One region of the Ornithinibacillus liuyingii genome, then DNA from elsewhere that is predicted to be linked to it. Evidence: predicted binding sites of a transcription regulator. Region 1 holds the regulator's gene; each other region holds the start of a gene.
What was found. Region 1 encodes Rex, which represses fermentation and respiration genes when NADH is low (regulators of the CRP and FNR family bind a similar motif). Its sites were predicted from a motif close to TTGTGAAATATTTCACAA; they were not measured.

Region 1 (3,615 bases):
TTGTGCACGTTTAGTCGTGGATGCTCGTACTAAATTGCGTTGGATAAATTCCTCCATTTTCTTAATTTCGGTTTGCTGCTTCTCAAACTCTTTCATTTCCTGTTCAAAGTTGAGTGCCTTTTGCGTTAGAAAATCACTGTATGTTCCATGGTATCGCTTCGTGCGGTGGCGTGATATTTCATAAACCAGGCTTACGGTTTTATCAAGGAAATAACGATCATGCGAGACAATAACTACCGCACCTGGATAACTTAAAAGGTATTTCTCAAGCCAGGATAATGTATCGATATCTAGGTGGTTGGTCGGTTCGTCTAATATGAGTAAGTTTGGTTTCTTTAGTAATAGCTTCCCTAATGCAAGGCGCGTCTTCTGTCCACCACTTAACTCATTAATCGGTGTTTGGTCATCGTAATCTAGAAAGTTTAAACCAGATAGGACAGCCTTGATTTCAGATTCATAGCTGTATCCACCGTTCGTTTCAAAGTCCTGCTGCAAGCGGTCATATTCGGCCAATAATTTCTCTGCATCAGCTGGTTCTAGTTCATGTACTTGGGCCATTTTTGCTTCCATGGATCGTAGCTTCTTCTCTTGTAGAATTAAATCGGAGAAGACCTCTAACATTTCGTTCCAAATCGTGTTAGATGATTCTAGGCCGGTATGCTGTGATAAATAACCGATAGTGAGGTCCTTCGGCTTAATTAATTCACCGGTATCATAGGACATCTCACCAGCCATTATTTTAAGAAGGGTAGACTTTCCAGCACCATTCCGACCTACTATCGCTATTCTATCTTTATCTTTTATTTCTATTTTTATATTTGCTAATATTTCTTCAGCTCCAAATGATTTGGAGAGATCATTTAATTGCATAATTATCATCATGGTCACCTCTAGTAATTTAAGTGTATCCAAATATAGCCGTTCGAGCAATAATATTGTGAATATGTGAAGTTAATCACGACTTAATAGGAAAAATCTGATAAAATAGAAATTGGTACTAATTTATACATTATTATTGTTCCATTATGTTTTAAGCGAAGATTTGGATAGATGGTAAGGAGGAATCAGCTTGGATCAAAACAAAATACCACAAGCGACTGCTAAAAGACTCCCATTATATTATCGTTTTTTAAATAATTTACAAATGCAAGGAAAGACCCGTGTTTCCTCAAAGGAGCTAAGTGAGGCTGTCAAAGTGGATTCAGCTACTATTCGTAGAGATTTTTCCTATTTTGGAGCACTTGGGAAAAAGGGCTATGGGTATAATGTTGAATATTTATTAGGTTTTTTCCGGAAAACATTAGACCAGGATGAGCTTACCGAAGTAGCATTAATTGGGGTAGGTAATCTAGGTACAGCCTTTCTAAACTATAATTTCACAAAAAATAATAATACGAAAATTATGCTAGCCTTTGATGCGGACCCTGAAAAAGTGGGGAAAGAAATTGGTGGCGTTCCGATTTATCATATTGATGATATGGAAGAGAAACTAGGTAATGTAAAAGTAGCAATTCTAACCATACCGGCTCAAGAAGCTGACCGTATAACGGAACGATTAGTAGTAAAAGGTATCAAAGGTATTTTAAATTTCACACCAGCACGTATTACTGTACCGGACGATGTTCGCGTGCACCATATTGATTTAGCTATTGAATTACAGGCATTAGTGTATTTCTTAAAGCATTATCCGTTAGAGAAGATAGATAATGAGGAAGAGAATACATATTAGGAAGTTTTAACACACATCTCAGCTAATACATAAATAAGCTCCTACCAGATTGTAGGAGCTTTTACTTTCCATATAGTTATTTCTTTTTTATATTCTTTAACTTATAATGCAGTCGCATATAACGAATCCCAGCACCGAAGTCTAATGTAGCAAAAATAGCTAGCAGAATGGTCATGAAATTAAAAACCGTTTCTTCTGCAAAAGAAATTGCAACATAAATAAAAAAGACTCCCATCGTAAAGTATATTAGTGCCAAGGTCCTTGCGGTAATTCTCATAAATAATTAACCTCCGATTAGAATCATTTGGATCTGATTCCATTGCTGTTCAATCTGTTCAATTTGTTCTGGTGTAAGCGAGTATTGGTAGATGACGGAGATAGAATTTAACGTCATGTGAACAATAATCGGAACAATGATTTTTTTCGTTTTCACATACAGAAATGCAAATACAAATCCCATTGATGCGTATATTAGAATGTGCTCAGGTTCACCATGTATAATCCCGAAAATGAGTGCGGAAATTAACGCCGCAATAAAGAAATTAGTACGTTTATATAACGAAGCAAAAATAATCTTTCGGAAAATCACTTCTTCTAATATTGGTGCAATAATTGCAGGTACAATCGCGAATAATGGAACGGTCCTCGTAATCTGCATGATTGCTTGTGTATTTTCTGAACCTGTTCGGATACCAAATACGTTCATTTCTATCATGGTCGCAATACCTTGAGCGAAATAAGCCAAGAAGACTCCTAATACAGTCCATCCTATCACATCACTTGTAAACCACTTACTTCTAGTCTGGGACATCTGCATATCAGGTTTCATTAATATTAAAACAATAATTAAACCAATTGTAAAACTAAAGATGGAATAAAGGATTAGAGCTTCGAGTTGATGAGCAGGGAAAAGTCGAAGCAGTACGGGGCGAAAAATACCTCCTGAAAGTTGCATAGCTATATAAGTAAGAATGACCCACCAGTATCGTTTAGGCAATAGATTCAGCTCCTTAAAGTCTACATGTTTTATAGTATTAGCGACAAACTGATTCCTGTGTATTTTATCATATTCAAGCGATGGATAATAATAGAATCATCTCGGACAAGTTTTTTTTAAAAAAATATACAACTCTATACTTGCAAAACATAACATTTTTATTTATTATATTAATTGGAATTAGCACTCGGGTTTAGAGAGTGCTAACAAATGATTAAACTATATCAAAAAGGAATTAAGGAGGTTATCTTCATGATTAAACCACTAGGAGATCGTGTTGTTATCGAGCTTGTTGAACAAGAAGAAAAGACTGCAAGCGGTATCGTACTTCCAGACTCTGCAAAGGAAAAACCACAAGAAGGTCGCGTTGTTGCAGTAGGCACTGGTCGTGTAACTGATGGTGGAGAAAGAGTTGCACTTGAAGTTTCAGAAGGAGACCGTATCATCTTCTCTAAATTCGCTGGAACTGAAGTAAAGTACGATGGAACTGAATACTTAATTCTACGTGAAAGTGATATTTTAGCAGTAGTTAACTAATTAACATTATCGATAAATAAATGAAAATTTAAGGAGGGCATTTCAAGATGGCTAAAGAAATTAAATTTAGTGAAGACGCACGTAGCGCAATGCTTCGCGGTGTAGATACATTAGCAAATGCTGTAAAAGTAACATTAGGACCAAAAGGTCGTAACGTTGTTTTAGATAAAAAATTCGGTTCACCTTTAATTACGAATGATGGTGTTACGATCGCAAAAGAAATCGAATTAGAAGATGCATTTGAAAATATGGGTGCAAAGCTTGTTTCTGAAGTTGCTTCAAAAACAAATGATGTTGCTGGTGACGGTACTACGACTGCAACAGTTCTTGCACAAGCAATGATCCGTGAAGG
Region 2 (3,615 bases), on a different contig from region 1:
CCATTCCACCATTTGTTGATGCAAAGAAATGTGTACCGAACTGACGGTCAAAGGTACCCATTAATAGTGCTATTGTTAGTACCGGGAAAGCAAAAACAATAATAACGTTTGTGATTAATGCAGACCAAGTAAACATTGGCATTTTCATCAGTTTCATGCCAGGTGCTCTCATTTTCAAAATGGTTACGATAAAGTTAATCCCTGTCATTAACGTACCAATACCTGAAATTTGCAGAGACCACATGTAATAGTTAACACCCACTGATTCACTATAGTCGGTGCCTGCAAGTGGGAAATAATTCGTCCAACCTGCATCTGGAGAACCACCAACAACAAAGGAGATGTTAAATAGCATTGCTCCCGCAAAATATAACCAGAAACTGATCGCATTTAGACGTGGGAATGCAACGTCACGTGCACCAATTTGTAGTGGTACAACGAAGTTCATTAAACCAATAACAAATGCCATTGCCATGAAGAAAATCATGACAACACCATGTGTCGTAAATACTTCATTATAGTGCTGTGCATCTAGAAATGTATTATCTGGAACTGCAGTTTGCAGACGCATCATGACAGCATCTGCTCCACCACGGAATAACATTAATAATGCGGATATCATGTACATAATACCGATTCGTTTATGGTCAACAGTGGTTAACCATTCACGCCACAAGTAACCCCATTTTTTAAAGTACGTAATACCAACAACAATGGCAATTAGTGTTAGTCCAATTGCAACCATTGATGCATAGATTAATGGGCTTGGATGGGGGACGGCAAATCGATCAAAAAATTCCATTATGTTAACTCCTCTCGAGAATTTCTGTTTAATTTCATACAATTAACTCATCAATTTTTTTTCTAGTGATTGGAATGGTCTTCATGATTTTCATGTTCTTCATGATCATCATGGTCTTCACTGGAACCTTGATGATGTTGATGTCCAGCATGCTCACCTTCAGGAGCTGGATTAAATTCTAAATGAGTACCCGTGAAGGTCATTTGTCCAAGGTGTCCAGGTTCTAATAATTCATCGAACTTCTCTTCAGTTAGAGGTTCAGCGGTTGAATGGATGTCTTCAACCCATTTATCAAACTCACTCGGTGATAACGCCGTCGCAGTAAATGTATTTTCAGCAAATCCTTTTCCACTAAAGTTGGAATTACGACCTGGGTAATCTCCTGGGACCTCGGCTACAATATTAATCTTTGTAACCATATCTGCCATGGCATATTTTTGCCCAGCAAGCTGTGGAATCCAGAAGCTTGTAATTGGTCCATAGGAATACAAACGGAATTCAACTGGACGATGCGTTGGTAAAATGACATAATTTAATGTCTCAATATCTTGTTCTGGATAGCTGAAATGCCATTTCCAGTTAGATGAAGCAGCATAGATAATCATCGGTTCTTGATTCTCATAACCTTCTGGAACACTTTCTACTTCATAGGTTGATTTTACCGACACTATAGAAAGGAAAATAACGATTAATACGGGAATCCCGATAATAAGTCCTTCTACAATTGGATTTCCTTCAATATGAGGAGGCTCATAATCCTCTGATTGCTTACTCGCTCGATATTTAAATAGCATGATGACTAGCATTGCAATAACTACAATAACAATTACTGCCATAGTAAAAATGGATAACCATATTACATTAGCTGTTGTTTCTGCTTGTGGTCCTTTTGGATCTAGAACTAATAATGGTTCACAGCCAGCTAATATTGTTGTGATCAATATAGCAAATGAAATAAATGCCAATTTGATTTTCATTTTTCTTGCTCCTTTCTAGCTAGTTAACTGTTCATAAAATGGACAAATTTGTGTTTTTATTCACAAAGTGCTGCAACCATATCTTATTACGCTGTAATAAATATTACAATGGATTGAGAAATACTTCACAAAAAGTTCAAGAAGATTTGTCTTTTTCATGGATGTAGTGGATGATATTGGAGGAATTAGTAAATTGAGGGGGAGAGGTGGTATATATTTCTAGCTAAACAAAAAAATATCCCTTATTGAAAGGGATACTTTTATTCGCTATATTTGAACAATTGGCCCACCTCATGGCCATTAAACTTAGAAGAAATATAGTTTTTCGTTTATAAACCTAAACCTTAACTACCTGGACGGGGATCAGATCCCCGCCTAATTGTAGTCCAGAAGGTATTTCCTTTATTATAGCCAAGCAGCACCTACGATGATTAGAAGAATAAATAGTACGACAATCAGCGCAAAACCACCGCCGTAGCCATATCCTCCGCCGTAGCCGTAACCGCCGCCATAACCACAACCGTATCCGAATGACATTCTACATCCCTCCTAACGTACTTTTTCAATTAATCTAAGGATATCTCCTTAGTTAAAAACACTGTTTATTTAGTGTTTGTTAATACTATATGAAAGCTCATTCTTTTTGTTTGGGATAGATACCTAGATATTAGGTAAACATTTTATTTGCCTATATGTTAGTTATCGAGTACAAATTCTTCAGATGGAATACGGATTAAATCTCTGCTTAATCTACCATTTTTTCTAATATATTGTTTAACTAAATAATATCCTACACAATACCCAATCATATTTGGATAATTGCTTTTTCCATATAAAAGTTGAATAGCCTTCCTAGAGGTCTTTGGCAAATCCTTATTTGGAAGTATTACTTTGTACCATAGATCCTCTAATTCTGAATCAGAGTAATAGGAAGTCCATGGGGCTAACGGCTCTCTACCAAATCTTTCATAAACTGCATTTTCTGCTAATCCTTCTAGAATAATAACATCTAATAACGAATAGTCTTCATCATTTTTTTGATCGTGTAATAGTCTACATGCATGATGATATTCATGGGTGAATAGGGCTTTTACTTCTTCTTTTGTCGTTTTAGTAGATATAAATAAAAATAGTTTATCTTGAAATGCGAGGCCGGTTCTTCCATTATAATGTTCCCTAATTTTACGATTGTAAGAATTAGAAGGGAAAATAAATATTGGCAAGTTTGGGCCTTCCCATTCCTGTTTTAGATATCGTTCCTCCTGTTTCACTATTCCCCAGATCTTATTATGTTGAAGCTTCTTTAATAAATCTTCCGATTCTGGCTCTGGCTTTTGATACATTCCATTCTGTATTAGGAGGTTAGCGATAACTTTAGGATATAAATGGTCAAAGTAAGGAGAAAGCTTCTTGAATATCAGTTCTGGTGTGTTATATGACTTCTCTAGCCATTTATCTGTTCGTATTACGGACAAATTCTTCATCACTCCTCTTGTACAATCAAAAGGACTCGACTATATCTATGTGCCGAATCCAAGTAATGATTATGAATCTTCAATTTCGATAAACCTATGATCCGTTTTTGGTTTGGGAATGGTTATGTTCAACCTATCCTTATTAAAGGAAGCCTTGATGTCCTTTTTCGGTATGTCAAATGGTAATGATATAACGCGTTCTTTCTTAGAATAACGTTGTTGGGTTTCCCTGTACTGTTTTTTCGTATCTTTTTGATCCATCATATGATAATCCTGTACAGCTATTCGAATTCGGTTACCTGCCACTTCGATCTGTATTTGGTCTTTATTGTAGCCTTTAAGATCCGCTTCAATGGTGAAG
Region 3 (3,615 bases), on a different contig from region 1:
TACTAGTTCCATACAAATTGCCTTTCCTATTCCTGATGCACCACCCGTAACAATAGCAACCATCTTATTCGAACTCATGACTACCCCTCCATTTTTTTATTTATCCCCTTCGTTTTAAGCGCTTACATTTTTAGGGTTAATCATGATTGACTTGAGTAGTTTACGAATGGGAGCTTTCCATTTTATTATAATATAATGTTCAAGAAATGAACTATCATTCTGATAACATTCATTGTATTGTCACTTTTATAAATTTTTAAAATAAACATCTAATCAGATGCTTATTTTAAAATGCTAATCCTGCTAATGGAATAGGTTAAGTCAGTTCACTGTTGCTTGCTATTTCAATTCCATTAATTGCTTGCGTGGCTAAATGGTCTGCTTCACGGTTCTTTTTCCTAGGAATTAACTTGTAGTCAGGTGTAATCCCCAACTGTTCAAGCTTTTTCTCGATTCGTTCTATCCAGCGTAATAATTCTTCCTCATAGCACGGCCATTCATCTTTTAATTGATTCATAACGCCTTGTGAATCTCCTGTAAATGTTACTGGTAAGTGATGAACACCAAGCAACTCTAATTCTCCAATTGCAAAATAAAGCGAGGCATATTCTGCTTCACCATTTGTATTCAGCTCTTCTACTAAAGCATTTTTTCTAATACGATATTGTTTCCCGTCTTGTTCATAATATATGACACAACCTAAACCAGATCTTTTGGTTTCCAAATCAAACCCGCCATCAAAAAAGACCACCACGTTATGTGGTTCAGAATCAACACTCTCTACATATTTCTTCAATTCTTTATACATCCACGTGGTATCATAATTATCATAGAAAATTAGCTCCTTTACCCGACCTGTTTTTTCAAGGTCCTTTGCTAGTAAGAGCGCTTTTTCAGGATTCATTTCATCCGAGTAAAAGCAAGTCTCTGTTCCCGTTGGCGCCTTATAAATCATTTCCATTTTGATTTTCATGAAAAAATCATCCTCTTTATAATTTGAATAATTATATTTTCCACTGAAACAAATACATCATACCATTTTGCACATTATAAAAGAACTCCAGGCAATGCTAGAGTTCTTTTTCTTTTTAACTATTTTTATTTACATACTGCCTTTTATTATCAACTGTTCCACTTAACACGATGCTAGCAGGATCCTGTTCAATATTTAATTCGATATCTGCTCCATCTCGTGGTAATGTTTCCTCAAATATAGCCTCATACTCCTCAATAGTAACTTCCTTACGTGTATCGAATAAACGTTGATGGCTTTCAATGTGAAGGTGCTCTCGATAATTTGGTTGAAGAACACCAGTGAAAAATTCTCCTACTGCACCTGAACCATAGCTAAACATTCCAATCCGTACGCCTTCTTTTAAATCTTCCTTATTTTCCAGTAAAGAAAGTAAGCTTAAATATAATGATCCAGTATAAATGTTTCCAACATTACGGTTATACTGTGTGCTTATTTGGTAGTTTTCTAATAAACGTTCTCTTACTTCTACAGGGGCTTCATCAATAACAGTTCGTAACGCCTTTAAGCCCATTTTTGTATATGGTAAATGATAGCAAATTGCTTCCATATCAGAAAGATTCAAACCTGATTTTGATTTAAACGCTTCCCATACTTTATTAAAGAACAAAATATACTGTTCATTGGAGAATTTCCCATCTACAAATGCCTTATCTGAATATATAGGTCTCCAGAAATCCATAATATCATTTGTTAAATACACATTATGATTCTCAAGTTCCATAATACGAGGGTTAGCACTAATAATCATCGCTACGGCGCCAGCACCTTGTGTGGATTCTCCTGCCGTATTTAAACCATATCGTGCAATATCAGAACCTAATACTAACACTTTACTTTCTGGATTTAAGGCAATGTGCCCTTTGGCCATTTGAATCCCAGCAGTAGCTCCATAGCAAGCTTGCTTCACTTCTACTGCACGGGCTTGAGGTTGTAGTCCTAATAACTGGTGGACATACACTGCACCAGATTTAGAATGATCAATCCCTGACTCAGATCCAAAAATAACAAAATCTATTTTCTCTCTATCCTCGTCATCTATTATTTCAAGTGCTGCATTTGCAGCTAGTGTAACAGAATCTTGAGTAATTGGTGCAACAGCCATTTGACTTTGTCCAATTCCAACCGTAAACTTAGCTGGCTCTATATCCCTTGCTTCAGCTAATTTCTCCATATCTACATAAATATGTGGTGCATAAAAACCAATTTTGTCTATACCAATTTTCATGTTTTTTTCTCCTTTGAAACAGTTTCTCTTCCCCCATTATATCTGTTTGTGAATAATCACACAAATATAATTTCCGAAATTAGTAATGGAGCTTGTCCAGGTAACATTGGAACAAGCTCCATTAGGAAATTAGCCATTATCTCTTTTACGTTTGTTTTTCTTCCCATCTAGAGTTAAGAATTCACTATCACTAGCTATTTCGACATCCTGTTTTCCGTTTCGTTCTGGTTCGGTATTATATTTAATACCATGGTTCTTCTGTCTACCAGTATCTCGATTTTTATTTTTATTCTCTTCTGACATCCTAATCCTCCTCAAAATATGTTCAAGAATTATTATGTCCATGAAAGATTAACTTATTTCTTGTCTATTTTGCCGTGAATTGATATTCTACTTCATCTTCCCCCATTATTACCTTCATATCAAATTCATCTAAAAACCAAGCATCTTTCTCACCGAAATAGAAGGTAATCCCACCTACCTCTTGCTTCGTTGCAATTTCCCCATCTAATCCAACCGAGATTCCTAGAAAGTAATTTGGATGTTCCGTTTTAATACCACCGTAGATTTTAAGGAAAAAGTGAACATAATCACCTTCTTCTAAACCCATTTCTTCTATATACCATTTCGCTGCATCTTCTGTTACTTGTAACCCCATTGGTACACCTCAATCCTTATATTTCTTACAATTCTTATTCTACTATAGCTTAACTGAAAATATGTAGTATATGACTTGGTTGATATGAAAATAACATGACAAGTTGTCCGTGAAGCTTACCTTTACGTATACAAAAAACCTCCCCAAATACGTATAGAGAGGTCTGTATATCTATTATTTTTTATAACTCGGACTGAGTTCACTCCATACATCAAATATATTATCATCTTGATCATAAAACACAAAGTTATTTCCAGAGTGTCCTCGGTCCTCTATTTCTCCAACTTTTACATCATTGGCTTTTAAGAAGGTATGAAACGCGTTTAATTGTTCCAACCCATCTACTTCAAAGGTTAAGGAGAAATGCTCTCTCCCATTCCAATCCTGAAACCCAACCTTTTCCCCTTTCATAGACTTCACAAGGAAAAAACTTTGATTTGCAAAATCTAATATTGACTTATTTTCATCACAATAGTTTTCCTTTGCACCAAGTTTAGCTTGATACCACTTTGAAGCCTGTTCCGGATCCCGGACTGGTATATATGTTGTACCAACTCGTTTAATAAAATGATCCATTTAAATTCTCCTCATTATATTTGTCGTGAATAACGTAGTGAATGGTAGCCATCAGACTCTTCTTCTGTTACTACTTTAAATCCTTTTGCTTCATAAAAAGGTATAGCTTTCTTATTCCCC
Region 4 (3,615 bases), on a different contig from region 1:
GCTCTTCTCCTACCTCTTTAATGTATTCGTTGATCAACTTCTCTTGATCTTGTGCACTTAATTCTTTCTCAATTACTTTACTTGCAATAAGAACAGATAAGGACGCAACTTGATCTTGAAGTGCTTGTAGTGCTTTTTCTTTTTCGTTTTGAATTTCTTCTTGTGCTGCTTTTTTGATGCGTTCTGCTTCTTGGCGAGCAGACTCGATAATATCTTGTTCCTGCTTCACACCTGCATTTTTAGCATCTTCTATCATTTTTTGAGCTTCTAATTTTGTTTGTTTTAATTGTTCATTAGCTTCTTTTGCTGCTTTCTCAGCCTCTAAACGACTTTGTTCTGCAGCTTCGATTTCATTAGCTACATATTCTTCACGCTTTTTCATCATATTCATTACTGGTCCCCATGCGAACTTGCGCACTAAGAAAAGTAAGATGGCGAAGAAGAATAATTGATATAACATGTCACCAACATGGAATCCCCAAATTACACCTGAAGCGTATATAGTGAATGCTTGCACTGAATTCACTCCTTTCAACCTGATTCAACAATCATCATTAATTGTTCATGTAGTTTCTGAGTAAAAACAACGGCGAAGTTATATTGGACAATCTTCGCCATTTTAATAGATATATGAATTAGTTACCCATTACCATTAATGCGATAACTACTGCGATGATAGGCATAGCCTCTACTAGACCTACACCGATGAACATTGTAGTTTGAAGTTGACCTTTAAGTTCAGGTTGACGAGCGATCCCTTCAACTGTACGACTTACGATTAAACCGTTACCAATACCTGCACCAAGTGCTGCTAAACCTACTGCTACTGCTGCTGCTAAAGCTCCCATAATATAAAATCCTCCTTAAAATGTATAAATAAATTTTTAATAATTTCCGGTTTTAACAGATTACTATTAAAACTGGTTAATTAATGAGATTAATGTTCTTCACTTACTTTATGTGAGATGTATACCATTGCAAGCATTGTGAAGATGAATGCTTGGATACCTCCGATAAATATAGAGAATCCTTGCCATGCTAAGAACGGAATTGCTCCACCGACAAATCCTAAGAAGCCAGAAGAGACTAAACCTACTAATAAGGCAAGTAATACTTCCCCTGCATATAAATTACCGAATAGACGCAAACCTAATGTTAATGTGTTTGAAAACTCTTCAATAATTTTAATCGGGAATAGTGGCCACATTGGTTGAAAATATGATTTCACATATTCTTTACCACCACGAAGTTTGATTCCATAGAAATGAGATAAAACAATCACCATTGCTGCTAGAGTTAGGGTAATACCAGGATCTGCTGTTGGTGATTTCCACCAAACATTATGATCATAAACTCCATTTGTAATAACACCCAACATATTTCCAACTAATATATAAGAAAATAGAGTTAATGCTAATGGTAAAAACAGCTTACCCGTTTTCCAATTCATAGTGTCATTTACGATTCCTTTAACGAAATCAAGAATCCACTCCATGACATTCTGAGCACCAGTTGGTTTCATTTGTAACTTCCTAGCACCTAGAACAGAAAGGATAAACACAATTAAGGATGTTACAGTAATCATAAATATGTTAGACAAATTGAAAGAAAGCCAGCTAATTCCAAAGACGTCGTGTACTATCGGCGCTCCGTGATCCATACTTATTCACCCCTCTTTCAAGCGCTGTTTTTATTTTTGTTCATAATAAAATCTATCATAATGACCAAATAAGAAGTCATTAATCCAATTATTACTGCAATCATATTGAAGTATTCCTCATAGCGAAGTGCTATAATGACTGCTAACGCAGCTGCGGCAAACCTTGAAATTGTACCTAATCCTCGTGTCTTCTGTTTTTTTGCTACCGCTTCCGTAAATTCAATTGTTTTCTTTTGTAAAAGATATAGATTGTAGAAACTGATGGCACTTCCTAAAAGTAGCCCGAGGAAAATACGTAAATAAGGAGTAAAGCCTGCCCCAAGTACGAGTATTGCTAGAAGGTAAAACATCCACTTCCGTTGACGGGCATATTGTATTTCAATGTTGGTCATTCCCTACTCTTCTCCCGCTCCGTGAATTTGTTTACAGTCAGAATCATTCCATAGATTCCTGCAGCTAATCCTACTAAAAGGCAAATTATTGTGAAAATTGGTTTTGTAGATAGTAGTTTATCAGCTTCTATACCTAGGAATATTCCGAAAAGTGTTCCACCCGCTAAATTAGCAGAAACCGCACTTACTAATATAATTGCTAGGTGTGGGTTTTCCCCCATTTTGTCCACTCCTAATCTAGAGCTTTATTTTGGGGAGTCATTTTGGAGAGATTTTATCAAGATTTCCTATGTAAGCAAAAAAAATTACACTGTCAAGACACCTTGATGAAAACCTTATCATTCCACACTAAGTCAGTTTACCTTAGCATGCCTTCCTTTGTCAATTGGTTTCCTAGTATTTTTGACATTTTTCACACATTCCAATTTTTGTATTTCGTGATGATGATTCGGAAGGTTATGAATGGTTCATTTAACACTTTCATTATATCGGAAATAACTAGTGTAATTCGTGACATTTTTGTGAATTTGATAGACATTTTTAAAAGATTTTCATTAGTTTTACGATGTTACAATCTGAGAATATAAAGAAAGCATATAATCGCTCCGAAAATAGACTGATACTATCTGGTATACCGCCGCACACCGATAAGGGTAAAGCCTATTTCCGAAGCTAATAAGAAAGTGATTTATCGTTCCAATCCTAGTAACATAATTGCTATGGACTGATATACAGCTCTGTTTCATAGCTTTCGAACCTACCGTCTTCCAATTGCACAGTGATGACTGCTAGATAGCTACCTGCTTGACCGATATCTCTCAGTTCTAAATATCCTTCGTTCATGCCAATTTGTGTTTCTTCTAAACGAAGTAGTGTTCGGTCATAGAGTAATGTTTGCGGGTCATAGAGTTCTACTTCTACATATCGTGTATCCTCCGTTAAATAAAGGCGATAAACAAATTCATTCTTCGAAAAAGGCTTGAGGGTAAATTCAAATCCCGATGCTTTTGGATAATCTGCTGTTTCATTGATAAACAAATATGGCAGATGATAGGTCTCCCCTTCTGAATCTAATTCTATCCACCCTTGATGAATTCCTTTTTCAAGCTGTGGAGAAGTAATACTTACTTCGACAGGAATCTCCATTGTTTCTCCCGCTTCGACGCTAAACGTCATTGGTAGCTTCCAACTTAATCCCTTTTGTTTCTTCGGTATATGAAAAGTATAGGTCTGTTCTTGATTAGATGTATTTTCGATAGTTAGATTTATTGTTTGTGTTTTGCGATATTCATTAATTTTTCCAAAGGCTAAGGATGGGTTATACATAATGGTTGGTGTTTCAATGGCTCGCTTCGGATCAACTAGTCCCATACCTTGCCCTATCGGTTCAATTGGGTTACCTGCTTCATCCTCCATACGTACTGCTGTTGTTTTTAAAGCACCAAAAATTTGTTCATTGGTCCATGTAGGCTTTGCTTCTTTCATTAGGGCAATGACACCTGCAACATGCGGCGCCGCCATACTCGTTCCTTGAAGTGGCATATAGCCACCTGGAACAGTGCT

Region 2: the regulator Rex is predicted to act here: its motif matches at 1,893-1,910, upstream of qoxA (cytochrome aa3 quinol oxidase subunit II).
Region 3: the regulator Rex is predicted to act here: its motif matches at 2,308-2,325, upstream of ACSKT4_RS00185 (hydroxymethylglutaryl-CoA synthase).
Region 4: the regulator Rex is predicted to act here: its motif matches at 2,453-2,470, upstream of ACSKT4_RS13090 (AtpZ/AtpI family protein).

Annotation. Positions count from the first base shown of each region.
Region 1 covers NZ_JBPWOS010000004.1:5,642-9,256, forward strand. Annotated here, with positions in the region: gene ACSKT4_RS06215 (ABC-F family ATP-binding cassette domain-containing protein) at 1-879, opposite strand, end outside; gene ACSKT4_RS06220 (redox-sensing transcriptional repressor Rex) at 1,070-1,729, shown strand; gene ACSKT4_RS06225 (DUF4305 domain-containing protein) at 1,806-1,985, opposite strand; gene ACSKT4_RS06230 (lysostaphin resistance A-like protein) at 2,013-2,726, opposite strand; gene groES (co-chaperone GroES) at 2,979-3,263, shown strand; gene groL (chaperonin GroEL) at 3,311-3,615, shown strand, end outside.
Region 2 covers NZ_JBPWOS010000001.1:169,032-172,646, forward strand. Annotated here, with positions in the region: gene qoxB (cytochrome aa3 quinol oxidase subunit I) at 1-802, opposite strand, end outside; gene qoxA (cytochrome aa3 quinol oxidase subunit II) at 865-1,779, opposite strand; gene ACSKT4_RS00885 (YjcZ family sporulation protein) at 2,185-2,316, opposite strand; gene ACSKT4_RS00890 (DUF2268 domain-containing putative Zn-dependent protease) at 2,475-3,254, opposite strand; gene ACSKT4_RS00895 (Hsp20/alpha crystallin family protein) at 3,324-3,615, opposite strand, start outside.
Region 3 covers NZ_JBPWOS010000001.1:27,359-30,973, reverse strand. Annotated here, with positions in the region: gene ACSKT4_RS00195 (SDR family NAD(P)-dependent oxidoreductase) at 1-78, opposite strand, end outside; gene ACSKT4_RS00190 (ribonuclease H family protein) at 317-973, opposite strand; gene ACSKT4_RS00185 (hydroxymethylglutaryl-CoA synthase) at 1,089-2,261, opposite strand; gene ACSKT4_RS00180 (hypothetical protein) at 2,391-2,564, opposite strand; gene ACSKT4_RS00175 (HesB/YadR/YfhF family protein) at 2,629-2,919, opposite strand; gene ACSKT4_RS00170 (VOC family protein) at 3,094-3,495, opposite strand; gene ACSKT4_RS00165 (GNAT family N-acetyltransferase) at 3,510-3,615, opposite strand, start outside.
Region 4 covers NZ_JBPWOS010000009.1:47,152-50,766, reverse strand. Annotated here, with positions in the region: gene atpF (F0F1 ATP synthase subunit B) at 1-517, opposite strand, end outside; gene atpE (F0F1 ATP synthase subunit C) at 636-848, opposite strand; gene atpB (F0F1 ATP synthase subunit A) at 938-1,660, opposite strand; gene ACSKT4_RS13095 (ATP synthase subunit I) at 1,678-2,052, opposite strand; gene ACSKT4_RS13090 (AtpZ/AtpI family protein) at 2,049-2,273, opposite strand; gene ACSKT4_RS13085 (S8 family serine peptidase) at 2,770-3,615, opposite strand, start outside.